DNA from 4 places in the Streptomyces sp. NBC_00569 genome. Region 1 is predicted to be linked to each of the others. Evidence: riboswitches for the same ligand, from Rfam matches in the RefSeq annotation. Region 1 holds a riboswitch; each other region holds the start of a gene.
What was found. A riboswitch is a leader RNA that binds a small molecule or an ion and turns the genes downstream of it on or off. The one in region 1 is predicted to bind cobalamin.
Positions count from the first base shown of each region.

Region 2: another riboswitch for cobalamin. It lies ahead of OHO83_RS39305 (HoxN/HupN/NixA family nickel/cobalt transporter); the one in region 1 lies ahead of OHO83_RS06530 (ABC transporter substrate-binding protein).
Region 3: another riboswitch for cobalamin. It lies ahead of metE (5-methyltetrahydropteroyltriglutamate--homocysteine S-methyltransferase); the one in region 1 lies ahead of OHO83_RS06530 (ABC transporter substrate-binding protein).
Region 4: another riboswitch for cobalamin. It lies ahead of OHO83_RS33395 (cobalamin biosynthesis protein); the one in region 1 lies ahead of OHO83_RS06530 (ABC transporter substrate-binding protein).

Region 1 covers NZ_CP107783.1:1,392,275-1,400,030, reverse strand. Annotated here, with positions in the region: gene OHO83_RS06555 (LacI family DNA-binding transcriptional regulator) at 1-465, shown strand, start outside; gene OHO83_RS06550 (aldehyde dehydrogenase family protein) at 579-2,015, shown strand; gene trxA (thioredoxin) at 2,097-2,501, opposite strand; gene OHO83_RS06540 (dihydrolipoyl dehydrogenase family protein) at 2,629-4,053, shown strand; partial or broken gene OHO83_RS46900 (2-hydroxypropyl-CoM lyase) at 4,125-4,304, opposite strand; cobalamin riboswitch at 4,406-4,603, shown strand; gene OHO83_RS06530 (ABC transporter substrate-binding protein) at 4,675-5,742, shown strand; gene OHO83_RS06525 (FecCD family ABC transporter permease) at 5,892-6,860, shown strand; gene OHO83_RS06520 (ABC transporter ATP-binding protein) at 6,857-7,669, shown strand.
Region 2 covers NZ_CP107783.1:8,703,673-8,711,428, forward strand. Annotated here, with positions in the region: gene OHO83_RS39290 (sensor histidine kinase) at 1-1,087, opposite strand, end outside; gene OHO83_RS39295 (hypothetical protein) at 1,620-2,348, opposite strand; gene OHO83_RS39300 (YoaK family protein) at 2,440-3,153, opposite strand; gene OHO83_RS39305 (HoxN/HupN/NixA family nickel/cobalt transporter) at 3,196-4,290, opposite strand; cobalamin riboswitch at 4,320-4,543, opposite strand; gene OHO83_RS39310 (ArsR/SmtB family transcription factor) at 4,633-4,995, shown strand; gene OHO83_RS39315 (inorganic diphosphatase) at 5,021-5,455, opposite strand; gene OHO83_RS39320 (GNAT family N-acetyltransferase) at 5,609-6,097, opposite strand; gene rho (transcription termination factor Rho) at 6,158-7,318, opposite strand; gene OHO83_RS39330 (class I SAM-dependent methyltransferase) at 7,730-7,756, shown strand, end outside.
Region 3 covers NZ_CP107783.1:8,812,118-8,819,873, forward strand. Annotated here, with positions in the region: gene OHO83_RS39805 (SpoIIE family protein phosphatase) at 1-1,872, opposite strand, end outside; partial or broken gene OHO83_RS47120 (tRNA uracil 4-sulfurtransferase ThiI) at 2,038-2,370, opposite strand; gene metE (5-methyltetrahydropteroyltriglutamate--homocysteine S-methyltransferase) at 2,405-4,729, opposite strand; cobalamin riboswitch at 4,894-5,117, opposite strand; partial or broken gene OHO83_RS47125 (3-hydroxyacyl-CoA dehydrogenase family protein) at 5,290-5,585, opposite strand; gene OHO83_RS39820 (hypothetical protein) at 5,907-6,233, shown strand; gene OHO83_RS39825 (sugar O-acetyltransferase) at 6,313-6,894, shown strand; gene OHO83_RS39830 (TetR/AcrR family transcriptional regulator) at 6,906-7,448, shown strand; gene OHO83_RS39835 (alpha-hydroxy-acid oxidizing protein) at 7,615-7,756, shown strand, end outside.
Region 4 covers NZ_CP107783.1:7,422,449-7,430,204, reverse strand. Annotated here, with positions in the region: gene OHO83_RS33420 (alpha/beta hydrolase) at 1-634, opposite strand, end outside; gene OHO83_RS33415 (class II aldolase/adducin family protein) at 704-1,381, opposite strand; gene OHO83_RS33410 (lysozyme) at 1,585-2,328, shown strand; gene OHO83_RS33405 (inorganic phosphate transporter) at 2,518-3,792, shown strand; gene OHO83_RS33400 (hypothetical protein) at 3,808-4,029, shown strand; cobalamin riboswitch at 4,140-4,281, shown strand; gene OHO83_RS33395 (cobalamin biosynthesis protein) at 4,393-5,334, shown strand; gene OHO83_RS33390 (cobyric acid synthase) at 5,331-6,866, shown strand; gene cobN (cobaltochelatase subunit CobN) at 6,863-7,756, shown strand, end outside.

The DNA of each region.
Region 1 (7,756 bases):
GAACGCGGCCGACGCCGCATCGGCGTCGTCCTGCCGACGGAGCAGGGCCTCGACCACTTCGCGCGCCCGCGCCTCGACGGCGTGCGGAACGCGGTCCTGGGCACCGGCGCGGAGGTCTTCGAGCTGCCTCTCGCGTACGACGAGGAGTCGGCCGTCCAACTGGTGCCGGAAATCCGCGAGTTGGGGCTCGACGCCGTGTTCGCGTACAACGACGAGTACGCGATGCTCCTGATGCGGGCGCTCCAGGACGCGGGCGTCGGCATCCCGGAGGAGACCGCTGTCATCGGGGCCGACGACCTGATGCTCGGGCGGCTGCTGCGGCCCCGGCTGAGCACGGTCCGTATCGAGTTGCCGTCCGGGCAGGAGCTCGCCGCACTCGTCGACCGTCTGGTACGCGACCCGGGCGCAGGCACCGAGTCGCACGACACGCTCCGGGCCCGCGTCGTGGCCCGGCAGTCGACGTGACGGCCGGGGCCGCGAGCGGCCTACGCGACTAGGATGTTGCGTGCTCAACAACATGGGTCGGCGCACCGCCCCGCGCGCCGCCCCGGAGATCAGTGACCGATCGGAGATCCGGCATGTCCCTGCTCGACCCGAAGACCTGGCAGGCCCGCCCGCTGTCGGGCGATGAGCACGCGGTCACGGAGCCCGCCACGGGCGAGCGCCTCGCCACCGTCACCCTCGCCTCCCCGGACGACGTCCGCGCCGCGGCGCGGGCCGGAGCGGCGGCCCAGGGCGACTGGGCCCGGCAGCCCCACTTCGCGCGCGCCGCCGTCCTGCGCCGCGCGGGCGACCTGTTCACCGAGCACGCCGACGAGCTGCGCACCTGGCTCGTGCGAGAGTCGGGATCCATCCCGGGCAAGGCCGACTTCGAGCTGCACGTCGCCGCCCAGGAGTGCTACGAGGCCGCCGCCCTCGCGTCCCGGCCCACCGGCCAGGTCCTGCCCAGCGAGGCGCCCCGCCTTTCGTACACACGCCGCGTCCCGGCCGGTGTCGTCGGCGTCATCGCGCCGTTCAACGCCCCGCTCATCCTCTCCATCCGCTCCGTCGCCCCGGCCCTCGCACTCGGCAACGCCGTCGTCCTCAAGCCGGACCCCCGCACGGCGGTCTGCGGCGGGCTCGCCCTCGCGGCCGTCCTCTCCGCCGCGGGTCTGCCACAGGACGTCCTCCACGTGCTGCCCGGCGGGACCGACGCCGGCCAGGCGCTCGTCGCCGACCCGGACGTCCCCGTCATCTCCTTCACCGGCTCCACCGGCGCGGGCCGGGCCGTCGGCGAGGCCGCGGGGCGCCACCTCAAGCGGGCACACCTGGAACTCGGCGGCAACTCCGCCCTGATCGTCCTGGCGGACGCCGACCTCGACGCCGTCATCTCCACCGCGGCCTGGGGCTCCTTCTTCCACCAGGGCCAGATCTGCATGACGACCGGCCGCCACCTCGTCCACGCCTCGCTCTACGAGGAGTACGTCGAACGCCTCGCCGCGAAAGCCGATTCCCTCGCCGTCGGCGACCCGCACCGCGACCAGGTCCACCTGGGCCCCGTCATCGACGCGGCACAACTGGCCAAGATCCACGGCCTGGTGGAGGCCAGCACCGCCGCGGGGGCCAAGCTCGCCGCGGGCGGCACGCACCGCGACCTCTTCTACCGGCCGACGGTCCTCGCGGGCGTCGACGACAGCACCCCCGCGTACGCCGAGGAGGTCTTCGGCCCCGTCGCACCCGTCCGGTCCTTCACCGACACCGACGAGGCGGCGGCGCTGGCCGCCGCGAGCCCGTACGGCCTCTCCCTCGGCATCGTCACCCGCGACCCCGCGCGCGGCCTCGACCTCGCCGAGCGCATCCCCACCGGCATCGTCCACATCAACGACCAGACGGTGAACGACGAGGCGGTCGCCCCGTTCGGCGGCGTCGCGGCGTCCGGCACGGGCGCCCGCTTCGGCGGCGAGGCGAACATCGAGGCCTTCACCGAGACCCGGTGGACCACGGTGCGCGGCGACGTGGCGGGCTATCCGTTCTGACCCCGCGCACATGATCGTGAAACGGCCGCCGGGCCCGTACGGAGAGTTCGGGCCCGGCGGCCGTCGACAAAGGGGGTGGCGTCAGGCCTGCTCGGCGCCCGCGCCGTCCTCGCCCGCCTTGGCCTGCTGCTCGGCGATCGACTTGCGCACCTCGTCCATGTCCAGCTTCCTGGCCTGGCCGATCACGTCGTCCAGGGCCTCCTGCGGCAGCGCCCCGGGCTGGGCGAACACGGCGACCTGGTCACGGACGATCATCAGCGTCGGGATCGACTGGATGCCGAACGCCGACGCGAGCTCGGGCTGGGCCTCCGTGTCGATCTTCCCGAATACCAGGTCCGGGTTGGCTTCCGCAGCCTTCTCGTAGACGGGCGCGAACTGCTTGCACGGCCCGCACCACGACGCCCAGAAATCGATCAGCACGAACCCGTTGTCCGTGACCGTCTGGTCGAAGTTCTCCTTGGTGAGCTCCACGGTGGTGCTGCTCATGATGTGCCCTCTTCCTGCTTCCTGGTTGCGGTGCTGAAGCCGCTTTTCACAACGGTCCCGGTAATGGACGTATTCCGCGCGCGTACCCGTGTGGCCCCGACGCACACCTGCGACCACACTGGGGCCCATGACGGATGAGAACACATACGACGTGGTGGTTCTGGGCGCCGGGCCGGTCGGGGAGAACGTCGCGGACCGGGCCCGCGCGGCGGGCCTCAGTGCCGCGGTGGTGGAGAGCGAACTGGTCGGGGGCGAGTGCTCCTACTGGGCGTGCATGCCGAGCAAGGCCCTGCTGCGCCCGGTCATCGCCCAGGCCGACGCGAGGCGCCTGCCGGGCCTGCGGGAGTCCGTGCAGGGTCCTCTGGACGCGCCCGCCGTCCTCGCTCGCCGTGATGAGTACACCTCGCACTGGAAGGACGACGGCCAGGTGAGCTGGCTGGAGTCCATCGGCGCCGACCTCTACCGGGGCAAGGGGCGTATCACGGGCATCCGCCGGGTCACCGTCATCGGGCCCGACGGCACCGAGCACGTCCTCACGGCCCGCCACGCCGTCGCGGTCTGCACGGGCACACGCGCCGCGCTCCCCGACCTCCCCGGCCTGGCCGACGTCGAGCCGTGGACGAGCCGCGAGGCCACCAGCGCGCAGAAGGTGCCGGGCCGCCTCGTCGTCGTGGGCGGCGGAGTCGTCGCCGCGGAGATGGCCACGGCCTGGCAGGCCCTCGGCTCGCAGGTCACGATGCTCGTACGCGGGTCGGGGCTGCTGTCCCGGATGGAGCCCTTCGCCGGTGAGCTGGTCATGCAGGCCCTCGCCGAGGCGGGCGCGGACGTGCGGACCGGCGTCTCCGTCAAGGAAGTCACCCGGGAGGGCGGCACCGTCGTCACCACCCTGGACGACGGATCGACCCTGGAGTCCGACGAGATCCTCTTCGCCACGGGCCGCGCGCCCCGCACGGAGGACATCGGCCTGGAGACCGTCGGCCTCGAACCCGGCTCATGGCTCCCCGTCGACGACAGTCTCCGCGTCGAGGGCAGCACCTGGCTGTACGCGGTCGGGGACGTGAACCGTCGCGCGCTCCTCACCCACCAGGGCAAGTACCAGGCACGGATCGCGGGCGCGGCCATCGCCGCCCGCGCCCAGGGCGTCCCGCTCCTGGAGACGGACCGCTGGGGCGCCCACGCGGCGACCGCCGACCACTCCGCCGTCCCGCAGGTCGTCTTCACCGACCCCGAGGCGGGCTCGGCGGGGCTCACCCTCGCGGAGGCCGAGGCGGCGGGCCACCGCGTCCGCGCCGTCGACTACGACATCGCCTCGGTGGCGGGCGCCGGCCTGTACGGCGACGACTACCGGGGCCGCGCCCGCATGATCGTCGACCTCGACCGCGAGGTCCTCCTGGGCGTCACCTTCGTCGGTCCGGGCGTCGGCGAACTCGTCCACTCGGCGACGGTCGCCGTCGCGGGCGAGGTCCCGATCGACCGTCTGTGGCACGTGGTCCCGTCGTATCCGACGGTGAGCGAGGTGTGGCTGAGGCTGCTGGAGACGTATCGTGGCTGAGGGATGTCCCTCTGCGCGTGGCTGTCCGGGCGAGACACGATGCCCCCCGCCCGGACAGTCTCACCCCGGGGTCAGGACGCGGAGAGTTCGCGGCGGACCGTACGGGCCGCCGCGACCAGGTTCTCCAGGGAGGCGCGGGTCTCGGGCCGGCCGCGGGTCTTCAGCCCGCAGTCGGGGTTGACCCAGAGCCGCTCGGCGGGGATCGCCTCAAGTCCCTTGCGCAGCAGGGCCGCTGCCTCACCGGCGCCGGGCAGCGCGCGGCTGTCCGGCGCGAGCCCGTCCCGCACCGCGGGCACCGTGCGAGAAGGGGCCGCCGTCTGCATTCGGGGGCCGTGGTAGCTTTCCAAGGCCAGTCGAACTCATGCCCGTCTGCCCCGCATTGCGGGAGCTCGGACAGGTATGTGTCAGGGAATCCGGTGCGAATCCGGAGCTGACGCGCAGCGGTGAGGGTGACGGGCGGGGCATCGGCCACTGGACCGCACGCGGTCCGGGAAGGCGCACCGTCCGCGGGATCCCGAGTCCGAAGACCTGCTGGCAGCCTTCGCGGGCTCCGGTCGGGGCGGCGGGGGAGACCGTGCGACCGGGCTCCGCGCATGAGCCCTCGACATCGAGGAAGTCCCCGTGCCCTTCGCGCACCCCGCCACGTGCAGTGGCTCCGTTCGCCTCATACCCCGTGCCGCGCTCTGTCTCGCCGCGACGCTCGTCCTGGCCGCCTGCGGAGGTGGTGGATCCGCCCGCACACCCGCGACCCAGGGGAGCGCCGCCGGCTATCCGGTCGTCCTCGACAACTGCGGTACGCGGGTCGAGGTGAAGGCGGCGCCCAGGCGCGCCGTCTCCCTCGACCAGGGCTCGACCGAGATCATGCTCGCCCTCGGCCTCGGTGACCGCATGGCCGGCACGGGGACCTGGACGGACCCCGTGATGAAGGGGCTGGAGAAGGAGAACGCGAAGGTCGAGCGGCTCGCCGACCGCTATCCGTCCTTCGAGAAGGTCCTGGACGCCGAACCCGACTTCGTCGCCGCCTCGTTCGGCGCGACTCTGAGCAAGGGCGGAGTGGCGCCACGGGATCAGTTCGCGAAGCTGGGCGTACCGGCGTACCTCTCGCCCTCCGACTGCGCCGGCAAGGACAACAGTGGTGGCGGCGACGGTGCCCGTACCAAGACCCTCGGCATGGAGACCGTCTACGGCGAAGTCCGCGACCTCGCCGCCGTCTTCGATGTGCGTGAACGGGGTGAGCGGCTCGTCTCCGCACTCAAGGCCCGCGTGAGGAAGGCGACCGGCGGCATCGACGCCTCCCGGACGACCCTGCTGTACTGGTTCGCCAACTCCGACTCCCCTTATATGGCGGGCTGTTGCGGCGCGCCCGGCGTCATCACCCGTGAGGTGGGGGCGAAGAACGTCTTCGACGACACCCGCGACGAATGGCCCCAGATCAACTGGGAGACGGTCGCGGACCGGGACCCGGACGTCCTCGTCATCGGCGATCTCACGCGCCGCTCACAGACCGCCGAATCCGCCGCCAAGAAGATCGAGTTCCTCGAGTCCGACCCTGTGACCAAGAACATGACCGCCGTGAGGAAGAAGCGGTACGTGCTGCTCAGCGGGCAGGCCATGAACCCGACCATCCGTACCGTGGAAGGCGTGGAGCAAGTCGCCGCGAAACTGCGGGCGTTCGGCCTCGCCGGATGAGCGTGGAAGCGTCGCCCCCACCCTCTCAGGCGTCGTCCCCTGAGACGGCGCCCGAGGCGTCCCCTGAGGCGGCGCCTTCACCCGCCACCCCGAAGCGGCTTCTCACGGTGCGCGGCGTGCTCGCCTGGCCGACCGGTTTCGCGGTGCTCATGGCGTCCGTGGCGCTGGCCATCACCATCGGCCCGGCCGACATCGGGATGACCGATGTCTGGTCGGCCGTTGCCGCCCATCTAGGCGTGGGCGAACCGGAGTTGACTCCCATTCGCGACGGCATCGTGTGGAACCTGCGGCTGCCGCGCACCCTGCTGGCCGCCGTGTGCGGCGCGGGGCTCGCGGTGTGCGGCGCCGTGATGCAGTCGCTGCTGCGCAACCCGCTCGCCGACCCCTTCGTCCTCGGTGTCTCCTCAGGCGCCTCGACCGGCGCGGTCCTTGTCGTCGTACTCGGCGTCGGCGGCGGCGCCCTGTCGGTCTCGGCCGGCGCCTTCCTCGGCGCGGTCGTCTCCTTCGCGCTGGTGCTGGCGCTCAGCCAGGTCCTCGGCGGCTCCACCGACCGTGTGGTGCTGTCCGGGGTGGCCGCCATGCAGCTGTTCTCTTCGCTCACGTCCGTCGTCGTGCTGACCGCGGCGGATGCCGAGACGACGCGCGGTGTCCTGTTCTGGCTGCTCGGCTCGCTCAGTGGGGCGGGCTGGACCGATGTGCGGATGTGCCTGGCACTGCTCGTGGCGGCGCTCGTCATCTGCGTCGCGCACGCCCGTACGCTCGACGCCTTCGCGTTCGGACAGGACGCCGCCGCGTCGCTCGGCGTGAACGTGGCCCGCACCCGCCTGGTCCTGCTGTGCACGACCGCCCTGCTCACGGCGGCACTGGTCAGCTCGGCCGGCGCGATCGGCTTCGTCGGCCTGGTGCTGCCGCATGCGGCGCGGGCCCTAGCCGGTCCGCTTCACGCTCGGCTGCTGCCGGTGACCGCGCTGGCCGGCGCGGTCTTCCTCGTGTGGGTCGACACGCTCGCCCGTACCGTCCTCGACCCGCAGGAGGTGCCGGTCGGTGTGGTGACCTCGCTGATCGGCGTACCGGCCTTCGTCCTCGTCCTGTACCGCACCCGGAGCCTGCGCCGATGACCGTCCCGACGATGCGCACCACCACCGCCGACGGGCTGCGGGCCGACCGGGTCCGCCGCGAAACCGGCGGACACCTCATCCTGGACGGCGTGAGCGTGCACCCGGCGCCCGGAGGCATCACGGGCCTCATCGGACCCAACGGCTCGGGCAAGACCACGCTCCTGCGCCTGCTCGCGGGCATCCTCACCCCCCAGGCCGGAGTGGTGACCCTGGACGGCTCACCGCTGAGCGCCGTCCGCCGCAGGGACTTCGCGCGCCGCGTCGCCGTGGTCGAGCAACAGGCCGACACGCAGGTCGAGTTGACCGTCGAGGACGTCGTGCGTCTGGGGCGCGTCCCCCATCGCAAGGCATGGATGCCACCGTCGGCACAGGACGAGGAGGCCGTACGTTCCGCGCTCGCCCGCACCGATCTCACCGACCGGGCCCACCGGCACTGGCACACCCTCTCCGGCGGTGAGCGCCAGCGCGTCCAGATCGCCCGTGCCCTCGCGCAACGACCACGCGAACTCCTTCTGGACGAGCCGACCAACCACCTGGACATCCAGCACCAGTTGGACCTCCTCGACCTGCTCGCGGAACTCCGGCTCACCAGCGTCATCGCCCTGCACGACCTCAACCTGGCCGCGATGTACTGCGACCAGCTCGTCGTCCTCCGGCAGGGGCGGGTGATCGCTGCCGGCGCGCCCTGTGACGTACTCACCGAAGAGCTCATAGCGCGGGTCTACGGAGTGCGCGCGACCGTTTTCCCGGCCACCACCGAGCAGGGGGAGGCCCCGTACATCCGGTTCCTGAGAACGCCCGCTCCCTGAGGCGGCACTGCCGTACCGCACGCAAGGCTTCGTGGGCAGCGACCATGACCAAGATCACGGCGGGCGGCCCGGTCTTGGCCGTGCGCC
Region 2 (7,756 bases), 7.3 Mb from region 1:
CGTAGACGTGGACCTCGTCGATGGGCGGCGAGAAGTTCGCGGCGTTGTCCATCAGTTCGGCGAGGAGGTGCATGACGCCCTCGGCGGCGAAGCCGGCGATCGCGGCGTTCGTGGCGCAGTGGAGCCTGACCCGCTGGTAGGCGGCGATCCGGCCGACCGCGCCGCGCAGGATGCTCTCCATGACGATCGGCTTGTTCCACGCGCGGCTGGCGCGGCCGCCCATGAGGAGGGCCAGCCGGTCGGTGAGCAACCCGAGTTGGGACGTGTTGTGGTCGAGCCTGAGCAGATCGCCGAAGACCTCCTCGCCGTGCCGGTCCTGCATGTCGCGCAGATCGGCGAGCATGCTGACCGACTTGGCCTGCACCCGGCTGAGGGCCTTGGCGCTGGCGGCCTGGGCGGCCGCTGCCCGCCGCTCGCTGGTGGCGAGTTCCCGTACGAAGGACTCCGTCAGGGTGCGCAGGTGCGCGTCGTCGGGGTGATCGAGGCCCGAGAGGACCGCGTCGGCGGTGGAGCCCTCGCGCAGCGCCGCGACGACGGCCGGCAGGGTCGCGGTGGCCAGCTCGTCCAGGTCGCGGTCGGTGCGGGCGATCCGGCGGGCCGTGTCCTGAGCGGTGGCCACCGCGGACGCCTCGCGCCGTACGGCGTCGTCCAGTTCGGCGGTGAACGCCTCGAGTACCTGGCGCAGTTGGTGGTCCGCGGGCGGCGCGGTGGCGGCGAGTGCCTCCTCGGCGCCCGCGCCGTCCCGCAGCCGCTTCGACACGGAGGGGAGCGTGACGTTCACGAGATGGGCGGCCTCGGCCCCGCGCTGCGTCAACTGCTGCTGGAGCGCCAGTGATTCGCCCTGCGCGGCCTCCACGGTGCCCCGGGCGCGCTGCTGGAGCAGGGCGGCCGTGATGAGGGAGGCGGCCACACAGAGCCAGCTGACCAGGAGCGCTACGAGCACCCAGGTGCGGGCGGCCTGCGGAGCCGCGGCGGTCACCGCGCCGACGGCCGCTCCGGCCACCACGAGGACGGCGAGGGGGACAGCGAGCGTGGAGCGCCGCGACGTGGGTGTGCGGCGCGGACTCGGGCGGGCAGGCACTGGCATTCCGCGGTCCCATCGGTGCTTGCGTGCGGGAAGGTCGTGGCCGATCGGCTCGGGTCGGCCGCACGGCCGGTCCCACCAACGGGATGGTGATCTTCCGGCACGTATGTGGCGCTCATGCTAGCCACCGCGCGCGGTGAGGGAACCGGGACAATGAACGCAGAGCGCCCGGCGGCGAAGTTCGTCGCGAAGTCGCCAGCCGGTCAGGGGGCCGTGGTAAGGGCTTTCGTCGCCATGGGCGCGTCAAATGGGGACACGTGTGCGGGTGTTGGGCGTCAGTGCGCTCGGGCCGGGGCGCGTTCATCGGTGCGTCGGCCGGTGGCCGGCTGCCCGGAGCGGCTTTCGCGTTACTACCGAGGGGCTGTTTTCAGCCAACCCCGGCCGGATGCGCGGTGGTGCGTCATGGATGCGGAGCCTCGGGGGCGCCGTTCGGCCGGCCGCAATGGAGGCGATTGTCGGCAAAGCGCGGTTGGTCAGGGGCGGAACGGACGTACGGCGCACGTGCCTCGTGCGTGACGGTCGGCGGGTGGAACGGTCAGTCCTCCTGCGGGGCGCGCGTCCTGCGCCACAGCAGGCAGGCGGCCCCGCCCGCGAGGGCCGCGCCGAAGCCGATCCGGCCCAGGTCCACGCCGCCGCCGGCGGTGCTGCCGACGCCTGCGCGTGCGCCGCGATAGTTGTCGCGTGCCAGGTTCATCGGGGTGCTCCACTGCCTGCCGTCGGGACAGGCTCCCTGCACGGACACCTGCGAGCTGGCCCCGACCGCGCCGGCGAGGCGTGCAGTCCCCCTGTACTGGGTCCGCCCGTCCTGCCCGATTCCGCCGCCGAACACGGGGAGTGTGACGGAGCCGGCGGCGAAGGCCTCGGAGCGGGCCGTGATGGAGCCGCGCCCGCCGCCGGCGCAGTAGACCGTGATCTCGGCGGTGGACGAGGCGGCCCCCACCACCGTGGGCGGCGAGAGGCGTGCCTCCGCGTAGGAGTCGCGGTTCGACGGGCCCCGGTCGCGGGTTCCGCCGTCCGGGCCCTGGTCGCGGGTTCCGCCGTCCGAGCCCCGGTCACGGGTCCCGTCGTCCGCGCCCCGGTCGAGAGGCCCGTCGTCGGAGGGGCTCAAGGGGGTGGTCCGGCCCACCGAGCCGGTCCGGCCCACCTCGTCGGGTGCGGTCACCGAGGCGGGTGCTGCGAAGGGGTGCTGCGCGGCTGCCGACCCGGGCGCGAGCGCGGTGAGGCAGGCGGTCGTCGTGATGACGGTGGCTATGGGGCAGAACATGAGGCGTCTCCGGTCCCTGTGCCGCAGCGGCAGGGGGAGCTGCGGTCCTGGTCAGGACGCTAGTGAGCCCGGGCGGACGGCGCCCGCAGGGTTAGGCCGATCGGATGTCGTCCCCGTCGGCGGCCGGCTCGCGATATCCGGCCGCGGCCACCGCCACGAGCAGGGTGCCGACGAGGAGCGGCCAGCCCAGGCCGTGGTGCAGCACGAGCAGCGCGCCGAGCCCGGCGCCCGCGAGCATCGCCACCACGGAGGTGATCCCCCGCCCCGGCCGCGGATCGGTGCCGCCCGCGAGCGAGGACTCCGAGGCGAGCCCGGTCAGCGTCATCGTGAGGACCGTCGTGGTCATGTCCGGGACCGCGAGTTTGCGGACGGTTGCGTTGCGCAGCCCCATCGCCCATGCGAGGACGGCGATGAGCGCGTACGTCGCCTCGCCCGGCCACGCGAACGCGACGGCGGTCGCCGCGGCGAGCAGGACCGCCTCGGTGACGAACACCGACCGCACCCAGGTCTGCCGCGCCCGCCCGGCGAACACTGCGGTCAGCCGCCCGGCGCACACGGCCCCCGCGAGGAACGCGCCGAGGGAGGTGAGCGACCCGAGGACGGAGAACCCGGGAGCGCCCGCGGCGGCGAAGCCGATGATGACGACATTGCCGGTCATGTTCGCCGCGAAGACCCGGCCGAGGCCCAGATAGCTGACCGCGTCGACGATGCCGCTCACGACCGTGAGGACCGTGAGGGCCGCGGGGAGGGTGGTCCTGCGCGGCACGGGCGCGGGCGCCGCTGGCGGAACGCTGGCTTCACTCACCCGCACGACCTTACGGATTCCCGGTCCCGGCGGCCCGCCGGATCAGGTCCGCACGGCCCACCGTTCCTCGACCTTCGCGAGCCGCCAGTACCCGATGGCGGCCGCCCAGACGACGACGAACAGGCCCACGATGATGAACCCCACGTTGTCCAGGTCGAGCCCCGCTATCCAGCCGGTCACCGAGTCCCGCAGATCGAGCTTGTCGTGCAGGACGCCCACGAGCTCGATGGTGCCGATCAGGAAGGCGACGGCGATCGAGAGGCCGGTGATGGCCAGGTTGTAGAACACCTTGCGCACGGGGTTCGAGAACGCCCACTGGTACGCGAAGTTCATGAACGTCCCGTCCAGGGTGTCGAACAGACTCATCCCGGCGGCGAACAGGAGCGGCAGGCACAGGATCGCGTACCAGGGCAGTCCGGCCGCCGCGCCGCTGCCCGCCATCACCATCAGCGTGACCTCGGTCGCCGTGTCGAAGCCGAGGCCGAAGAGGAAGCCGAGCGGGTACATCTGGCCCGGCCGGGTGATGGACTTGGTGAACCGGCCGAGGATCCGGTTCATGAACCCCCGTGCGTCCAGGTGCTGTTCGAGCTCCGCCTCGTCGTACGAGCCCGCGCGCATCGCCCGGAACACCCGCAGGATCCCCACCAGGGCGACGAGGTTGAGCGCCGCGATGAGGTAGAGGAAGGACCCGGAGATGGTGGTGCCCATGACGCCGAGCGTCTGATGGGTGGCGGAGCCCTCGTTCATGATCCGCCCGGCGAGCTGGGTGCCGCCGGCGATCAGCGCGGCGAGCACGACCACCACGCTGGAGTGGCCGAGCGCGAACCAGAACCCCACCGACACCGGGCGCTTGCCGTCGGCCATCAGCTTGCGGGTCGTGTTGTCGATCGCGGCGATGTGGTCGGCGTCGAACGCGTGCCGCATCCCCAGGGTGTACGCGGTGACGCCGAGGCCGATGCCGAAGGCCTTCGACCCCACCTCGTAGTGCTCCGGCACGACGAGCAGGAACAGCACGCCGAACGCGACGACATGGAGTGCGGCTATCACCGCCAGGAGCCCGGCGGTGCGGACGGTGTCCTCGCGCCGCCAGTGGAACGCGTCGCGTCCGGTCTCCGGGGGCTTTACGGGCAGGGCCATGCGGTCACGCTCCAACACCTCGTGGAATCACTTCGTGAGATGCCGTGGCCGGTCTCCTGGCTGACGGGTGTCCGCGTCCGCCCCTGCCTTCCCGGCTGCGCGCGGCAGCCAGTGGCGTGGTGGGGCGGGGCGTCCCGAGTCGTCTCGTTACCGAGGGACCCGGGGCCCGATCACAGTGGCGAGGGCCGCTTCGGTCTGGGTCCTTTGAAGGACCGTCACCGAATTCCCGAGCACCACGGCCCGCCCACAGTAGAGGCCGCTCGGCGACGCCTGCAAGGCTGCACAGCTGCGTAGGTGTGCGCGGGTATTCAAGATCACATCGGTGGCTGCGAGGATGGCGTCATGCATCTCGTCCCTGCCGAGCGCGCCGACCGCCGCACGATCGACGGCCACCGGGTCTGCGAGGCCATCGCCGCCATCGGTGAGCCAGGACACGTCCGCGCCTGGGCCGACCGGTTCTCCCTGCTCGCCGATCCCCGGCGCCTCGCGCTGCTGCTCGCGCTGTACCGGGCGGGGCCGCTGGCCGTGTCGGATCTCGCCGTGGCCACGGGCATGAACGACCCGGCGGTCTCGCAGGCGCTGCGGCTGCTGCGCGCGGCCGGCGTCGTCGAGGGGGAGAAAGAGGGCAGGATCGTGCGCTACCGCGTCGTCGACGCGGCGACCGCGGACCTGCTGGAGCGCTGCGCGACGGACGGCGCGCACTGACACGTGCGCGCCGTCAGGGCCGGTCTCAGTCCCCTCGGGCGGCGGCCCGGCGGCGCGCGGCGGCGATCTCCGCGTACGTGAGGTCGCGGCCCTCCCAGTGCGATCCCTCGACCGACTTGCCGGGTTCCAGGTCCTTGTAGACCTCGAAGAAGTGCGTGATCTCCAGACGGTCGAACTCGGGGATGTCCTCGATGTCCTGCACGGAGGTATGGCGCGGATCGTGCGCGGGCACGCACAGAATCTTCTCGTCCATGCCTTTCTCGTCCCGCATCACGAACATGCCGATCGCCCGGCATTCGACGGTGCAGCCGGGGAACGTCGGATCGCCCACCAGGACGAGCGCGTCGAGCGGATCGCCGTCGCGCCCGAGGGTGCCCACGATGTATCCGTAGTCCGCCGGGTACTGGGTGGAGGTGAACAGCATCCGGTCGAGCCTTATCCGGCCGACGGAATGGTCCATCTCGTACTTGTTGCGGGAGCCTTGGGGGATCTCCACGGTGACGTCGAACGCGTGGACCGCGTCGGTGCCGTGGGCTGCGTCGCTGTGTCGGACCTCGTTGTCCAAGCCGGCCTCCTCGTCCACCCCGAGTGTGCTCCCGGGAGTACGGGTGCGTCAGCCGATCGGGAACTCCAATTCCGGCCTGTCCCACATCACGGCGGGCGGATCGGCGGCCGCGGTGCCGGTGCGGACGGCTCCCGTGCTGCGGTAGAAGCCTTCGGCGGGCGGGTGCGAGACCACGCGGACCGAGGCGAGTCCGGCGGCGCGCGCCTCGTCCTTCATGTGGGCGACCAGCAGCCGCCCGATCCCGAGGCCCTGCGCCGCGTCGGCGACGAACATCAGGTCGAGCTCCGGCGGTGTGATCACGAGGGCGTAGAAACCGAGCACCAGGTCGTCGGCGCCGACCGCGACGAAGACGCGATGAGCCTCGATGTAGTCGGGGCCCACCCGGTAGCCGGCCACCATCGACGCGTACGGGGCCTCGTAGGCGCGGGACGTACGGACGAGCCGGGTCAGCCGCTTGGCGTCGCGGGCGGTCGCCCTGCGCACCCGGACCGCCCCGCCGGCCCCCGCGCTTTCCGGGGCTGTAATGCTCGAAGTCATAGTGAGAGTATTACGCATCCTGTCGCGCGGATCGACCCGGGACCTTGTGTGCCGGCCGTCTCACGCGGGGGGAACGGTGGACTGCACCTGCCGCAGGAACGTCGCGTTGTCCGGCGTCTGCCGGATCCGCTCGACGAGCGTCTCGAGCCCGGCGTGCCCGTCCCGCGACTGAAGCGCGCGCCGCAGACCGCGTACGACCGCCAACTCGGCCTCGGGCAGCAGGAGTTCCTCGCGGCGCGTGCCGGACTGGGCGAGGTCGACGGCGGGGTGGATCCGGCGCTCGGCGAGGGTGCGGTCGAGGCGGATCTCCATGTTGCCCGTGCTCTTGAGCTCCTCGAAGAAGTAGTCGTCGGCGCGGGAGCCGGTGTCGACGAGCGCGGTGGCGAGGACGGTGAGCGAGCCGCCCTCCTCGGCGAGCCTCGCCGCTCCGAAGAACCGCTTGGGCCCGATCAGCGCGGAGGCGTCGACACCGCCGCTGAGCGTACGGCCGCCGGACGAGGCCGTGTTGTTGTGGGCGCGGCACAGGCGCGTCAGGGAGTCGAGGAGGATGACGACGTCCCGGCCGTCCTCGACGAGCCGCTTGGCGCGCTCGACGGCCAGTTCGGCCAGCGCGATGTGCGCCTTCGCGGGCTGGTCGAAGGTCGAGGCGAAGACCTCGCCCCGCACCGAGCGCCGCATGTCGGTGACCTCCTCCGGCCGTTCGTCGAGGAGCACCACCATCAGATGGGCCTCGGGGTGGTTCGTGGCGACGGACGCGGCGAGCTGCTGGAGCAGCACCGTCTTGCCGGTCTTGGGCGGCGCCACGATCAGCCCGCGCTGCCCCTTGCCGATGGGGGTGAACAGGTCGACCAGGCGGGGCGTCACGCCGCCCTTCGCGGTTTCGAGGCGCAGTTGCTGCCGCGGGTGCAGGGGGGTGAGGTCACCGAACCGGGGCCGCCCGCGCAGCTCCTGGACGGGGCGCCCGTTGACGCGCTCGACCTCGGCGAGTACGCGCGGCCTGCCGCATGTCCCCTGGATCAAGTCGCCCTTGCGCAGGCCGAGTCGGCGGATGAGCGCGGCCGGGACCTGGACGTCGTGCGACGTCGGCAGGAGGTCGGCCAGGCGCAGGAACCCGGGCCCGTTGCCCGAGCTGTCGAGGACGCCCGCGGCCTGGACCGCGACCTCCTTCGGCTGCGACGTGAACGCCTTTGTGGTGGTGGGGGGTTCGAGTGTGGTGGTCATCGGAATCGGTCCTTTCGCGGACGTTCGTACGAGAGCATGAGTGAGGTGGGATCCGGCGGGATCGGGGCGGTGACTGCACGCCCCGCTGAGGCGGGCGGGCGAAGAGGCCCGTGAAAGCCCTGAGAAGCCTGTGGCCGGGGAGAAGCGATGCGGGGTACGGCGCGTCGGCGCCGCCTGGCGCATCGCTGACATCGATTCGACGAATCCCGCTGTCGCGGCGATTCGGAGAGGGAGACTGGCACCGGCGCCGAAGAGGCGGCTAGCACATGTGCCATTCGCACTGTAACACCATGGGGGCGCCGTCCCGCAAGGACTCACGTCACGGGCCACCGTTCCCAGCCGCCCCGTGAACCCTGCTCGACCCCTTGAGCAAAGCCCCGTGACGCCGGGCGCGGCCTATGCTGAGCCCCGATGTTCGCACCTGAAGGCCCCACAGTC
Region 3 (7,756 bases), 7.4 Mb from region 1:
GGTGGTCTCGAAGGGGACGCCACCCACGCCGAGTGGGGTGCCGGTGGGCACGTCGAGCAGCTGGGGATGCCCGCCGTCGCGGACGAGGACGGGGGGCAGGTGGCCGGCGTTGGCGATGCGGCACTCCCCACGGTGGGGGTCGTAGGCGGCGTAGAGGCAGGTGGCGATGTATGGCTCCAGTCCGGAGGTGATCGTGTCGAGCTGTTCGAGGACGCGAGTGGGGTCGAGGTCGAGGCCGGCGAAGGCGGCGGTCGCGGTGCGCAGACGGCCCATGGTCGCGGCGGCGTCGATACCGCTGCCCATGACGTCGCCCACGACGAGGGCCGTCCGGTCGCCGCCCAGGGGGAGGATGTCGTACCAGTCGCCGCCGATTTCGTAGGCCGCCTGTGCGGGCTGGTACCGGGAAGCGACCTGCAGGCCGGGCAGGTGGGGTGGATGGTGGGGGAGCAGGCTGCGCTGCAGGGTCTCGGCGGCGTTGCGCACGCTCTGGTGGGCGCGGGCGTTGTCGATGCACACCGCGGTGCGGGAGGCCAGTTCGGTGGCGATGGCGAGGTCGTCCTCGTCGAAGGGCCGTGGGTCGCGGGCGCGGGTCAGCCCCAGGAAGCCAAGGACGGTGGCGCGAGCAATGAGCGGGACGGCCATGTAGGAGTGCACTCCGGCGCGGGCCAGCAGCGTTGCGGCGTGGTCGTCGCGGGCGATACATGTCAGGTCGTTTCCGTCGGCGTGCGGGATCAAGATGGGCCGGCCGGTGCGCACACAGCGGGTGGCCACGCGGTCGTCGTCGTACGCGGCGATGTGGCCGGGCGGATCGGCGGCCTGGAGGGCCTCGGTGGGGTGGGCGGCCTTCAGTGCGAGGGCGCGGAAGAACGCGGGACCGGCGCTGGTGCGAGGCCGGTGCTCGTCGATGACGGAGTCGAGCACGTCGACGGAGACCACGTCGGCGAGTTCGGGAACGGTGACGTCGGCCAGCTCCCGGGCGGTCTGTGCGACGTCCAGGGTGGTGCCGATACGGGCGGAGCCGTCGGCGATCAGGGCCAGACGCCGCCGCGTCGCGGTCGCCTCCTTGGCCGATTGGTAACGCTCGGTGACGTCCGTGACAAGTTCGGCCACCCCGAGCACGCGGCCCTGGGTGTCTTCGAGCCGGTAGACCGAGATCGTCCAGGCGTGCAGGCGCGGTGCCGGGTCGGCCGGGCTGTGGCCGACGATGGTGGACTGGTCGATCAGGGGCATCCCGTTGTCGAGGACCTGCCGCATCGCGGCTTCGGGCATCTCGAACTTCGCAGCTTTCATGATCTCGCGGTAGTGGCGGCCGAGGTGGTCTTTCGCGGGGATGCCGTGCATCTGCTCCATCGCGGGGTTGACGGCCATGTACCGCAGGTCGGAGTCGAAGATTGCGATTCCGATGGGGGACTGGGAGATCAGCCGGGTGGAGAGGGCTACGTCCCGCTCCACCTCGCGCAGTGTGGGCGCGTCGGTGCCCAGCCCAAGCGCGTAGAAGTCGCCGCGGTCGTCCAGGAGCCGCATGTTGCGCAGCTCCACCAGTCGTGTGCCGCCGTCCTTTCGCCGGACGGGGAACGTGCCATCCCAGCTCCGGCCCGACTCCATGACCTCGGCAAACTTCTTGAGCACCCAGTCGCAGTGCTCCTCGGGGACGAGCAGCTGTGCGGCGTACTGCCCGAGCGCTTCCTCGGCGGTGTAGCCGTACAGCTCCTCGGCCTGCGGACTCCACAGGACGACCCGGCCCTCGGCGTCCAGCAGCACTGCCGCCACTCCCAGAAGGTCCAGCAACCCACTCGGCTGCGATGGTTCGCCGCTCGCTCGGCTGCTGAACACCTGGCTGATGTCGGGGGGAGGCCATTCGGCTTCGCTCATCGCTGGCACTCCTTCCGCCCGCCGACGCCACATGAGCCACCCCTCGGACTGGGGCGCGGCCTGTCTGCGCCTGCCGGCGGCTTCGACTTCCATGGTCACCCAGACCACCGGAGAACACACCCCGTTCGCGTGGCGCGGGCCTGCACGGGAAGGACTGGCGACCTGTCCGAGGCTGTCGGCGGTGACCAGGGCCTCCGCCCCGGTGCGCGTGGCCAGGGCCGAAGCCGCCCGGACCATCAGCCGGCGCCGCGCCATGACCTGGAGGCGGCCCGCACCCGCGATGGCGAGTTGCTTGTGTGCTGTGCCGAGCGCGAGCATGTGCAGACTGTCAGGTGGCTGGAACCGGTTCGGCTCACGGGCCGGTGCGTACGCCCTGTAGACGGACGAGGGATTCGTGTACGGGGCGCCGCTGAAGTGTACGAAATCGCAGACGAGGCCCCGGCGCATGGCGCGGTGGGCGGCGACGGGGGAGTCGTACGACGTGCCGGGCCGGGGCACCGCGGTGCCCCGGCCGAGCTGGGCGTGCCCAGGATCAGGACGCGGACGCTCCGAGTTCCTCGCGGACGGTGCGGGCCGCCGCGACGAGGTTCTCCAGGGAGGCGCGGGTCTCGGGCCAGCCGCGTGTCTTCAGGCCGCAGTCGGGGTTGACCCACAGCCGCTCGGCGGGGATCGCCTCAAGTCCCCTGCGAAGCAGGCCGGTTGCCTCTTCCGCGCTCGGTACGCGGGGCGAGTGGATGTCGTACACGCCGGGTCCGGCCTCGCGCGGGTAGCCGTGCTCTGCCAGCTCATGTGCGACCTGCATGTGGGAGCGGGCCGCCTCCAGGCTGATCACGTCGGCGTCGAGGTCGTCGATGGCCTGGACGATGTCCCCGAACTCGGCGTAGCACATGTGGGTGTGGATCTGAGTGTCCGGGCGGACGCCACTGGTGGTGAGGCGGAACGCCTCCGTCGCCCACGCGAGGTAGGCGGCGTGGTCGGCGGCGCGCAGCGGGAGCGTCTCGCGTAGCGCGGGTTCGTCGACCTGGATCACTGACGTCCCGGACGCCTCAAGGTCGTTCACCTCGTCCCGCAAGGCGAGGGCGACCTGACGGGCGGTGTCGCCAAGGGGCTGGTCGTCGCGGACGAAGGACCAGGCGAGCATGGTGACGGGCCCGGTGAGCATGCCCTTGACGGGACGGGACGTCAGCGACTGGGCGTAGGCGGTCCAGCGCACCGTCATCGGTTCGGGGCGCGAGATGTCACCGGCGAGGATCGGCGGACGGACGCAGCGGGTGCCGTAGGACTGCACCCAGCCGTGCCGCGTGGCCAGATAGCCGGTGAGCTGTTCGGCGAAGTACTGCACCATGTCGTTGCGCTCCGGCTCGCCGTGGACGAGGACGTCCAGGCCGGTCTTCTCCTGGAAGGAGATCACTTCCTGGATCTCGGCCCTGATGCGCGCCTCGTAGCCGGCCGTGTCGATGCGGTCGGCACGCAGGTCGGCGCGGGCGGCGCGCAGTTCGCCGGTCTGTGGGAACGAGCCGACGGTGGTGGTCGGCAGCAGCGGCAGGCCGAGGTGGGCACGCTGGGCGGCGGCCCGCTCGGCGTACGGCTGCGGGCGGTGACCGTCGGTGTCCGTGACGGCGGCGGCGCGGGACCGCACCGCGGGGTCGTGTGTCAGGGACGACCCTGCGCGGGAGGCGAGGTCTGCGCGGTTGGCTGACAGTTCCGCGGTGATCGCACCGGTGCCCTGGGTCAGGCCCTTGGCGAGGGTGACGACCTCGTTGGTCTTCTGGCGGGCGAAGGCGAGCCAGCGCAGGATCTGCGGGTCGACGTCCCGTTCCAGGGAGGCGTCGAGGGGGACGTGCAGCAGGGAGCAGGAGGCGGCCACGTCGACCCGGTCCGCCAGTCCCAGCAACGTGCCGAGCGTGGCGAGGGACTTCTCCATGTCGTTGACCCAGATGTTGCGACCGTTGACGACGCCCGCCACCAGGCGCTTGCCGGGCAGGCCACCGACGCCGGCGAGGGCGTCGAGGTTGGCGGCCGCGGTGTCGGTGAAGTCCAGGGCCAGACCGTCGACAGGGGCCTTGGCCAGGACCGGCAGGGCGTCGCCGAGCCGGTCGAAGTACGAGGCGACCAGCAGCTTGGACCGGTCGCTGAGGGCGCCCAGGTCGCGGTAGGCGCGGGCGGCGGCGTTCAGCTCCGCCGGTGTGCGGTCCTGGACGAGTGCGGGCTCGTCGAGCTGAACCCACTCGGCGCCCGCGGCGCGCAGGTCGGCGAGGACCTCTGCGTACACGGGAAGCAGCCGGTCGAGCAGAGTGAGCGGGTCGAAGTCGGCCGCGACGCCCGGCGCGGGCTTGGCGAGCAGCAGATACGTGACCGGGCCGACCAGGACGGGGCGGGCGGCGAGTCCCAGGGAGAGGGCCTCCTCGAGCTCGGACACCTGCTTGGTCGAGTCCGAGGAGAACACCGTGTCCGGGCCCAGCTCCGGCACCAGGTAGTGGTAGTTGGTGTCGAACCACTTCGTCATCTCCAGCGGCGCGACATCCTGCGTGCCGCGCGCCATGGCGAAGTAGCCGTCCAGGGCGTCTGTGTCGACAGCTGTGCGGTGGCGTTCGGGGATCGAACCGACCATGACGGTGGTGTCCAGGACGTGGTCGTAGTACGAGAAGTCGCCCGTGGGGACTTCCTCGATGCCGGCGCCGGCGAGTTCCTGCCAGTTCTTGCGGCGCAGGTCGGCGGCTGTGTCCCGAAGGGCGTCGGCGGAGACGCGGCCCTTCCAGTAGCCCTCGATCGCCTTCTTGAGTTCGCGATTCCGTCCCTGGCGGGGGTAGCCGTACACGGTGGCCCGTGCTCCCGCGGCTGTGGTCTTGGTGGTCACGGAGTTCTCCTTCGAGAGACGTATCCCTGAGATCCCGAAGACTCACGCGGCCAGAAGGGAGTGACAGACCGGCGGCACGACCTCGCGCGGCAAAGGCGCGGTCATCCGCTCGATATGTACGCCGACCCGCCCACGAGGTCACCGGGATGTCCGCGCACGCGTCATACGCGCACGGGCAGTTGGCAGGTCTTCGGACTCGCGGGCGCGCCTCGTGTCGTACGAGGCTCCTACTGGCCGTCGCTTCCCAGGTCCCGTTCCTCGGGCCCAGTGCGTATGACGGCGGTCGTTCCCACTCACCGCTGCGGGGCAGTCCCGGATTCCCACCGGGTTCCCTCTTGCGACGCATCCCGTCTGGCGGACGGGGCGAACCAGCTGCACCGGTCACCCTACGGGGTGCCGCTGACACACGAGCGGACCGGTCCAGGATGCGGATGGTGAGGTGAGGCACGTCGGCGGAGGGTCGGACCACGAAAGAGGGGCGGGAACCGGAATCCGGTCTGGTTCCCGCCCCGCGCTCCGACCGCCTCCGGCCCTCAATCCGGATGCGGTACCCGGGCCCCTCAGCCCTGGTGGTCGTTGACGGTGCCTTCTCGCTCGTACTCGTGGAAGCAGCGGCCTGTCTTGCGGCCCAACAGGCATGCCTCGACTATGTGTTGAAGCGTGTCGGCGGCGCGTAGAGCGGTTCCTTGAATTCCTAGTAGAGGGGTTTCGCGATGGCGGCGACGGTGTCGAGGCCGATGAGGTCCGCGAGCCACAGCCGGCCCATGGGGTGAGCGCAGCCGAGTTCCATGCCGTGGTCGACGTCGGTCGGGTTGGCGAAGCCGGACTCGGTCGCGCGGATCGCCGACAGGAGGTGTCCAGGAGGTCGGTGAAGGTGATGCGGTCCGTGGCCGTGCGCGCCTCTTCGATCGTCAACTTGCTCTTTCGCGCGGCCTTTTCGAGCGAGGTGACGATTCGGTCGCGTGCGCCCTCGGCGGCTGTGGCATCTGCTTCGCAGACGACGGTGTCGAGGTCGACCCGTGCACAGACCTCGGTACGGTACGTCGGCACGCATGGCACTTGAGACCCGCGCCGCCACTCCCCGAGGGTCCGCCGATCTCTCACAGGAGTATGCCGACCGTTGATCTACACGCACCAACTCGCCTGTGCAGGAGCCGAGTTGCAGTGAGGTGCGCGTGTGAGTCGTGAAGAGTTCGCGCACGATTCTCGGGATCCGGTCACAGGAGCGGAAAGCTCGGAGGGCTCACTCGGTGCTTCCGAACACTTCCGCACCGCGGACATCCACGAGACCGTGCCGCCGCTGCTGGCCATGGCGCTGGTCTGGGAGATGACGCTCGTCGACCTGTTCACGGGTGCCTACGCGGGTGTGCCGGGCCCGCTCCGGGTACTGCTCGTGCTCGGTGCCCCGGTCTCGGTGACCGCGGTCGGTCTGTGGGAACTGCGCCGCCTGCGCACGCACTACGGCATCGCGGTCCGGGACATGCTGATGCGGCAGCCGGGCTAGCCGGGCCGGACACCCTGCGCCGAGTGGCGCGCCGATCGGGAGCGTACGTTCGTACATTCCGGAGTGTACGATCGTACGCATGACGACGGACCACTTTGCCGACGACCCGCGGACGAACCTGGAGCGCATGCTCGCGGGTGACCTCTACATCGCCGACGATCCGGAGATCGCCCGGCGTCAACGGCGGGCGATGCGGCTGGCCGCCCACTACCAGGACGCCTTCCTCGAGGACGCCGACAAGGCCCGGCCGATCCTGGCCGACCTGCTCGAGTCCGTGGGGGAGGGCGTCGAGGTGCGGCCGCCGCTGTACGTCGACTACGGCAGCAACATCACCATCGGTGCCCGCACCTTCGTCAACTACCACCTCACCGCACTCGACGTCGCCCGGATCATCATCGGCGAGGACTGCCAGATCGGCCCCAACGTCCAACTCCTCACCCCCACCCACCCGGTGGAGCCGCAGCCCCGCCGCGACAAGCTGGAAGCCGCGCTGCCCATCACCATCGGCGACAACGTCTGGCTCGGCGGCGGGGTCATCGTGTGCCCCGGAGTGACCATCGGGGACAACTCCGTCATCGGCGCCGGAGCCGTGGTCACCAAGGGCGTCCCGGCGAACGTCGTGGCCGTCGGCAACCCCGCCCGCCCCGTCCGCACCCTTTGACCGGCGCCCCCATGGCCACCGGACGCACGGACCCGCAGCGGCGCGAGCGCATCCTCGCCGCCACCCTCGACCACATCGCCGAAGAGGGCGTCGCCGGGGTCTCCCACCGCAAGATCGCCTTACGCGCCGACGTGCCGCTCGGCTCGATGACCTACCACTTCGCCGGCATCGATGACTTGCTGCGCGAGGCCTTCACCCGGTTCGCCGACGAGATCGTGGCGGTGTTCGAGCGGCACCTGGCCGACGTCGGCACCCCCGAGCGGGCCCGCGAAGCCGTCACCGACCTCATCCACGCCCTGTCCGCAGGTTCACGTCGCGATCTCGTCCTCACCCACGAGCTCTACGCCCTCGCCGCCCGCCGCGACGAGTACCGCGAACTCACCCACGCCTGGATGGCCCGCAGCCGCGACCTCCTGGAGCGGCACTTCGACGCGGACACCGCCCGCCAGCTGGACGCGCTGATCGAGGGGTTGGTCCTGCACCGCTCCCTCGACACCGCCCCGCAGAGCCGCGAACTCACCCGGGCGGCCGTGCGGCGCATGACCTCCGGCTGATCTGCGCCCGATCCCCGGCCGACGCCCGGTGCGCGGCGGGCCCCGAGCCGCCCGTGGGGTGCGGACCTGACCCCGCACCCCACGGGCTCCCATCCGCCGGCCCGCGCACTAGTGTCTGATCGCCACCGCCAGGACACGGTGGCGTTCGACGAGGAGGGTGGCCGCGATGACACAGCAGTTCGGTGACTACCAGCACGAGATCTACTTCAACGCGCTCGGGGGCGTCGTCCCCGAGTTGCCCATGGCCTTCGCGGAACTGGAGCAGCGGGCCGGCGAGGCGCTCGCGCCGTCCGTGTGGTCGTACGTCG
Region 4 (7,756 bases), 6.0 Mb from region 1:
GCCACTCCGTCTCGCCGAGGTGGCCGAGGCCGTCCGGGGAGCGGGGGGCGCCGAGGTCGCCGCGGTAGGCGAGGTCGAGCACGGGGAAGCGCTGGCGGTGCAGGAAGTCCATGAGGACCATGGGGTGCTCGCGGGTGGTGCCCAGGCCGTGGACGGTGATGACCCAGGTGTCGCGGGCGCCGGGGACGAACCAGGCGGGGAGTGCGCCCAGTTCGCCGGGGATGTCGATGTCTGCGTGGTCGAGGCCGAGCGCCGCCTTGGGGTCACCGATGTGGACCTGGGGCGTGAGCCAGGCCTTGGCACCGGATTCGAGTGAGCCGTGGGTGACGCGCTCCAGGCGTCGCACGACGGCGTGCGCGGCGTGCGGGGCGGACTCGAGGACGGGCCCGACCACGGCGTGGAACCCGTCGCCGCTCAGGCCGTAGGTGCCCGGGCGCAGGGAGGCCAGGTCGCGGGTGAGGGTGATCTGGCCCGCGGCGGTGGCGTGGACGGTCAGGCGTGGCTCGGTGGGGAGCGGCCGGCCCGCGGGCGCCTTGAGGGCGGCATTGCTGGCCAACCGGCCGACCGCGACCGCGGCCGCGCCGGCACCGATGACTGCGGTGACGGCAGCGGCCGTCGCTCTGGCGGTGCGCACCGTCCCAGTGTCCGCGCCCGGGCTCCGACCGGCCAGTGGGGCGCGGCCACGGCGGCGCCGGGTGGCGGTTCAGCCCCGCTGCCCGTAGCCGCGCAGCTTTTCCTCCACCTCGCGCACCTGGTCGCGGGTGAGGAGCGTCGGGGTGTGGTGCGGGTGGGAGCTCGCGGTGAGCCAGACGCGGCACAGCCATTCGAGCTGGGCCGTGCGGTCGTAGGCGGCGGCGAGGGTGTCGCCGTAGGTGAGGGTGCCGTGGTTCTGGAGCAGGCAGCCTGTCCGTTCCTCGAGAGCGTCGAGGACGTTCCCGGCCAACCGCTCGGTGCCGTACGTCGCATACGGGGCAACCCGGACGGGCCCGCCGAGGGCCGCGGCCATGTAGTGGATGAGTGGGAGTTCGGGCACGAGGGTGGAGACGGCGGTGGCGTGGACCGCGTGGGTGTGGACGACCGCGCGGGCGGGCGTGGCGCGGTAGACCGCGAGATGCATCGGGAGTTCGCTGGTCGGGGTCAGGGTCCCGGCCTTCTGCTCGCCGTCGAGGCCGACGGCGACGAGGTCGTCGGGGGTGAGCTCGTCGTAGGGGACCCCGCTGGGCGTGACGAGGACGGTGTCGCCGATCCGCACCGAGACGTTTCCCGAGGTCCCGACGACGAGGCCGTCGGCAACGGTGCGCCGGGCCGTCGCCACGAGCGCGCTCCACGCCCGCGCCCGCTCGTCCGCGCCCTGCTCCGCACCGCCAGGTTCCTCCGCCATGCCCGCATCCTGCCAGCCGTCCGGCGGGCCCGCGCGGGTCGTGAGGCCCGGGCACTTCAGTGCGGAGCCCAGGAGTCCGGAAGCACACGAATAGGCGTGAATACCCGCCTGGAAACGATTGGCCGGGAATGGATGGGCATAGAGGGATCTTCCGGTAGCCTCCGGCGGGATGTGTCATGCACGTCGCCATTTCGGGGGAAAACATGGCTCGTGGTAACAAACCGTCCCGTCGCCGTGCGCACATCGCGACCGCGACATCACTGGCCGCCCTGACGTTCGGGGGGACCGCTCTCGCCCAGACTCCTGCGTCCGCGGCGGGCGGCACCAAGGGACACGACGTCTCGTCGCACCAGAAGAACGTCGACTGGCGGAAGGCCAGGAGCAAGGGCGCACGGTTCGTCTACGTCAAGGCGACCGAGTCCACCACCTACCGCAATCCCTATTTCGGCCAGCAGTACGACGGAGCGCGGAGCGCGGGCATCATCCGCGGCGCGTACCACTTCGCGCTCCCGGACAAGTCGTCCGGCCGGACGCAGGCCTCGTACTTCGTACGCAACGGGGGTGCGTGGCAGGCGGACGGCTGGACGCTGCCGCCGGCGCTCGACATCGAGTACAACCCGTACAGCTCGAAGAAGTGCTACGGCCTGAGCAAGGCGAAGACGGTCTCCTGGATCAGGTCGTTCAGCGACGAGGTGCGCCGCAGGACGGGCCGCCGGCCGGTGATCTACACCAATTACCACTGGTGGAAGACGTGCACGGGCAACAGCGCGGCCTTCGCGGGCAACCATGCGCTGTGGCTCGCCCGCTACGACGAGTCCGCCGGGGCGCTGCCCTCGGGCTGGTCGTACTGGACGTTCTGGCAGTACGACCACAGCGGCGGACTGCCGGGTGACCAGAATCTCTTCAACGGTTCGCGGGCCCAGTTGCGAAGGTTCGCCCGCGGCTAGCGGAGGGCTCGCTTCCGCTTGATTCGGCCACCGTTCCGCTTCGCGGGCGGCCCCGTGCCGCCGCCCCGTTCTCAACGGAATGGCGGCGCTCCGCTTCGAGTCACCACACCGCCCGCCCCAGTTCATCTTCCGTTCACTCAGATTGCCTACGGTCGCCGAGCCACTGACGTCCAACAGAAGCCTGGGTAAATGGAACACATCACGCTTCTCCTCGGGATCGTGATCGTCACCGCTCTCGTGTTCGATTTCACGAACGGTTTCCACGACACAGCCAACGCGATGGCCACCACCATCTCGACCGGCGCCCTCAAGCCCAAGACGGCGGTGGCCATGTCCGCCGTGCTGAACCTCGTCGGAGCCTTCCTCTCCGTGGAGGTCGCCAAGACGATCTCCGGCGGCATCATCAACGAGGACGGTCTCAAGACCGAGGTCATCTTCGCGGCGCTGGTGGGCGCCATCCTCTGGAATCTCCTGACCTGGCTGGTGGGGCTCCCCTCCAGCTCCTCCCACGCTCTCTTCGGCGGCCTCATCGGTGCCGCCGTGATGTCGATGGGCTGGTCGTCGATCGACGGCGGCACCGTCGTCACCAAGATCCTCCTCCCGGCCGTCGCCGCGCCGCTCGTGGCGGGCATCGCCGCGATGCTGGCCACCCGGCTCACGTACCGGATAGGCAGCAAGACCGACCAGAAGGCGACCGCCAAGGGCTACCGCGCCGGGCAGATCGCCTCCGCGGGCCTGGTCTCGCTGGCGCACGGCACGAACGACGCGCAGAAGACGATGGGCATCATCACGCTCGCCCTGATCACGGGCGGCGTCCTGAACCCCGGTGCGAACCCCCCGATGTGGGTCATCGTCTCGGCCGGTACGGCCATCGCGCTCGGCACCTACCTCGGCGGCTGGCGCATCATCCGCACCATGGGCAAGGGCCTCACGGACCTCGCGCCGCAGCAGGGCTTCGCCGCCCAGACCAGCGCCGCGACCGCGATCCTCGCCTCCTCGCACATCGGCTTCTCGCTCTCCACGACGCAGGTCTGCTCCGGCGCCGTGATGGGCTCGGGCCTCGGCCGCAAGGGCGGCGTCGTCCGCTGGTCGACCGCGACCCGCATGTTCATCGCCTGGGGCCTGACCCTGCCGGCCGCCGGTCTGGTCGGTGCGGGCGCCGAGTTCCTCACCAAGCAGGGCTCGTGGGGCGTCGCCGTCACCGCGCTGCTCCTGATCGCCGGCGCGGGCACCATCTGGGCGCTGTCGCGGCGCAACTCGATCGACCACACGAACGTCACGGACGACGACATCGACGGCGCCGACGTCCCGGACGAGCCCGCAGGCGTCGTGACCACCGCGATCGCGGCCGTCACCCCGCCGCCCACCGGCACGGTCGCCGGCCTGGACACCGACGTGAAGACCACCATTCCCGCCTCGCCCGCCCCGCCCTCCGCGGAGCCCGCGCGACCGGCCACGGTCTAAGGAAGCAGCAGCGCTATGCACATCGACTGGGCAGCACTCGGCTCCGTGTTCGGAGTCAGCCTCGTGATCACGGTGGCCCTCGTGGGCCTGTTCACCCTCGGCATCGTCGGCCTCACCAAGCGGGAGTCCGCGGCGGCCCAGGGCAACTCGGCGGCGCTGGCCGTCTCCGGCGCGTACGCCTGCTTCGCCCTGTGCGCGGCGGCCGTCGGGTACGGGATCTTCCTGATCGTCGCCTGACCGGAGGTAACCGGCAGGAGTGCGGGGTGCGGGACGCGAAGGCGTCCCGCACCCCGCTTCGTGTGTGCCTCAGCACACTCTCCCTTCGCAGGTCAACGGCAAGTTGACGGGCGTTCGCGGAGCGTGGTGGACTTCCGGGGCCATCTACGGCAGCAGGAGAGGAAGCCGGTGCGAATCCGGCGCGGTCCCGCCACTGTCACCGGGGAGTGATCCCCGCGAGCCAGGAACTCTCGCCGCCGGTCTCTTCCAACCAGGGCGTGGACACCCTGAGTGAGGACATATCGCCATGCGCGGCTGCCAGTTGCGGGTGCTCCCGCCGAGAACGAGTACAAGGGTTCCGTTCGCCGTAGCGGCGGGCTGACCGTGCGAGCCGAGCGCGTCTTCGCGTACGGCAGCGCCGCCGGACTCCTCGGTGACCTCCTGTTCGGCGATCCGCGCCGCGGGCATCCGGTCGCCGCGTTCGGGCGGGCCGCGGGCGCCGTCGAGCGAGTGCTGTGGAGCGACCACCGCGGGTGGGGCGCGCTGCACACCGCCGTGTGCGCCGGGGGCGCCGCCGTCGCCGGTGGCCTCGCCGCGCGCGCCGTGCGCCGCTCCCCCGCCGCCTCCCTCGCACTGACCGCCGCCGCCACCTGGGCTGTGGTCGGCGGTACGTCGCTGGGGCGCGAGGCGCGCGCCATCGGGGGCGCGCTGGCCGCCGGTGACGTGGACGCGGCACGCGAGCGGCTGCCGCATCTGTGCGGGCGTGACCCGCAGGCCCTGGACGCGGACGGGATCGCGCGGGCCGTCGTCGAGTCCGTAGCCGAGAACACCTCCGACGCCGTCGTGGGCGCGCTCGTGTGGGGCGCCGTCGCCGGGGTCCCCGGGCTCGTCGCCTTCCGCGCCGTGAACACCCTGGACGCCATGGTCGGGCACAAGTCGGCCAGGTACCGCCGTTACGGCTGGGCGTCCGCGCGCCTCGACGACGTGGCCGGCTGGCCGGGGGCGCGGCTGACCGGCGTGCTCGCCGCGGTCGCGGGCGGCCGTCCGCGCGGCGCGCTCACCGCGTGGCGCGAGGACGCGCGGCTGCACCCGAGCCCCAACGCCGGTGTCGTCGAGGCCTCGTTCGCGGGGGCGCTCGGGGTGCGGCTCGGGGGCACGTTGTCGTACGGCGGGCGGGTCGAGAACCGGCCCGTGCTGAACGCGTCGGGCCGGTCCGTGGAGACCGCCGACGTCGAGCGGGCGGCGCGGCTCTCGCGGCGCGTGAGCTGGCTGGCCCTCGGCGTGTGTGTCGCCGGGCGGGCACTGTTGCGGAGGGGGAAGTCGTGAGTGGTGGCGGACTGCTGGTGGCAGGGACCACGTCCGATGCCGGGAAGAGCGTCGTCACCGCCGGCATCTGCCGGTGGCTGGTGCGCCAGGGGGTGAAGGTCGCGCCGTTCAAGGGACAGAACATGTCCCTCAACTCCTTCGTGACGCGCGAGGGCGCCGAGATCGGCCGTGCGCAGGCCATGCAGGCGCAGGCCGCCCGCGTCGAGCCGAGCGCCCTGATGAACCCCGTACTGCTGAAGCCGGGCAGTGACCGGAGCAGCCAGGTGGTGCTCATGGGCAGGCCGGTGGGCGAGTTGAGCGCCCGTGGTTACCACGGGGGGCGGCAGGCCGCGCTCCTGGACACCGTCGTGGGATGCCTGGAGGAACTCCGGGGCAGCTATGACGCCGTGATCTGTGAAGGGGCGGGCTCTCCCGCCGAGATCAACCTGCGCCGCACCGACATCGTCAACATGGGGATCGCGCGGGCCGCGCGGCTGCCCGTGCTCGTGGTCGGCGACATCGACCGCGGCGGCGTCTTCGCGTCGTTCTTCGGCACGACGGCGCTGCTCGCGCCCGAGGACCAGGAGCTGCTGGCCGGCTATCTGGTGAACAAGTTCCGCGGGGACGTCTCCCTGCTCGAGCCCGGCCTCGACATGCTCAAGGACCTGACCGGACGGGCCACGTACGGAGTGCTCCCCTTCCAGCACGGACTCGGCATCGACGAGGAGGACGGGCTGCGCGTGTCGCTGCGCGGCTCCGTGCGCGAGTCACAGACCACGGCGCCCGTCGGCGAGGACGTGCTGCGCGTCGCCGTGTGCGCCGTGCCGCTGATGTCGAACTTCACCGACGTGGACGCGCTGGCCGCGGAGCCGGGCGTCGTCGTGCGGTTCGTCGACCGGGCCGAGGAGCTCGTCGACGCGGACCTGGTCGTCCTGCCGGGAACGCGCGGCACCGTCAAGGCACTTCAGTGGCTGCGCGAGCGCGGCCTCGCCGACGCCCTCGTGCGCCGGGCCGCCGAGGGGCGCCCGGTCCTCGGGATCTGCGGCGGTTACCAGGTGCTCGGCGAGCGCATCGAGGACGACGTCGAGTCCCGCGCGGGCGCCGTGGACGGTCTCGGACTGCTGCCCGTACGGGTGCGGTTCGAGCGTGAGAAGACCCTCGCCCGGCCCGTCGGCGAGGCGCTCGGCGAGCACGTCGAGGGCTACGAGATCCATCACGGGGTCGCCGACGTCAAGGGCGGCGAGGTGTTCATCTCCGATGGCGGAGGACACAGTCTGGACGGGTGCCGCGTCGGCTCCGTCTGGGGCACGCACTGGCACGGCTCGCTGGAGGCGGACGGCTTCCGCCGGGCGTTCCTGCGCGAGGTCGCGGCCGCCGCGGGCCGCCGTTTCGTGCCGGCGCCCGACACGTCGTTCGGCGCGCTGCGCGAGGAGCAGCTCGACCGGCTCGGCGATCTGATCGAAGAACACGCGGACACGGACGCGCTGTGGCGGCTCATCGAGTCCGGCGCTCCGTCAGGACTGCCTTTCATTCCACCGGGAGCGCCCGCATGAGCACAGTGTTGTTGTTGTCGACCGCAGACACCGATCTGCTGGCGGCCCGGGCCTCCGGCGCCCCCTACCGGATCGGGAACCCGACCCGCGTCGACGTGCAGAGCGAACTGCCGGAGCTGCTCGACGGCGTCGACATCGCCGTCGTACGGCTCCTCGGCGGCAAGCGCGCCTGGGAGGACGGGCTCGCGGCGCTGAAGGCGTCCGGCGTGCCGACGGTCCTGCTCGGCGGCGAGAGCGTCCCGGACGCGGAGCTGATGGCCGAGTCGACCGTGCACGCGGGCGCCGTGGCCGAGGCGCTGCGCTACCTCGTCGAGGGCGGACCGGGCAACCTCGTCGAGCTGGCCCGCTTCCTCGTCCAGGACGTGCTGCGGGGCGGGCACGGCCGGGCCGGGAGCACGCAGGAGCGGCACAGCGCCGAACCGCAGAAGATGCCCGAGTACGGGGTGCACGGCCGCCGTGCGCGCGTCGAGGGCCGCCCGACGGTCGGTGTGCTCTTCTACCGCGCCCACGAGCTGTCCGGGAACACCGCGTTCGTGGACACTCTGTGCGACGCGATCGAGGCGCGCGGCGTCAACTCCCTTCCGGTGTACTGCGGTTCGCTGCGCGGCGCCGACTCCGGCCTGTACGAGCTCCTCGGCGAGGCCGACACGCTGGTCGCGACCGTGCTCGCGGCGGGCGGTACACATGCCTCGCAGGCGTCCGCGGGCGGCGACGAGGAGGCCTGGGACATCGGCGCGCTCGCCGACCTCGACATCCCCGTCCTGCAAGGTCTCTGCCTGACGTCGTCGAAGGCGGCCTGGGAGGCGTCGGACGCCGCCCTGTCGCCGATGGACGCGGCCATGCAGGTCGCGATCCCCGAGTTCGACGGCCGGATCGTGACCGTGCCGTTC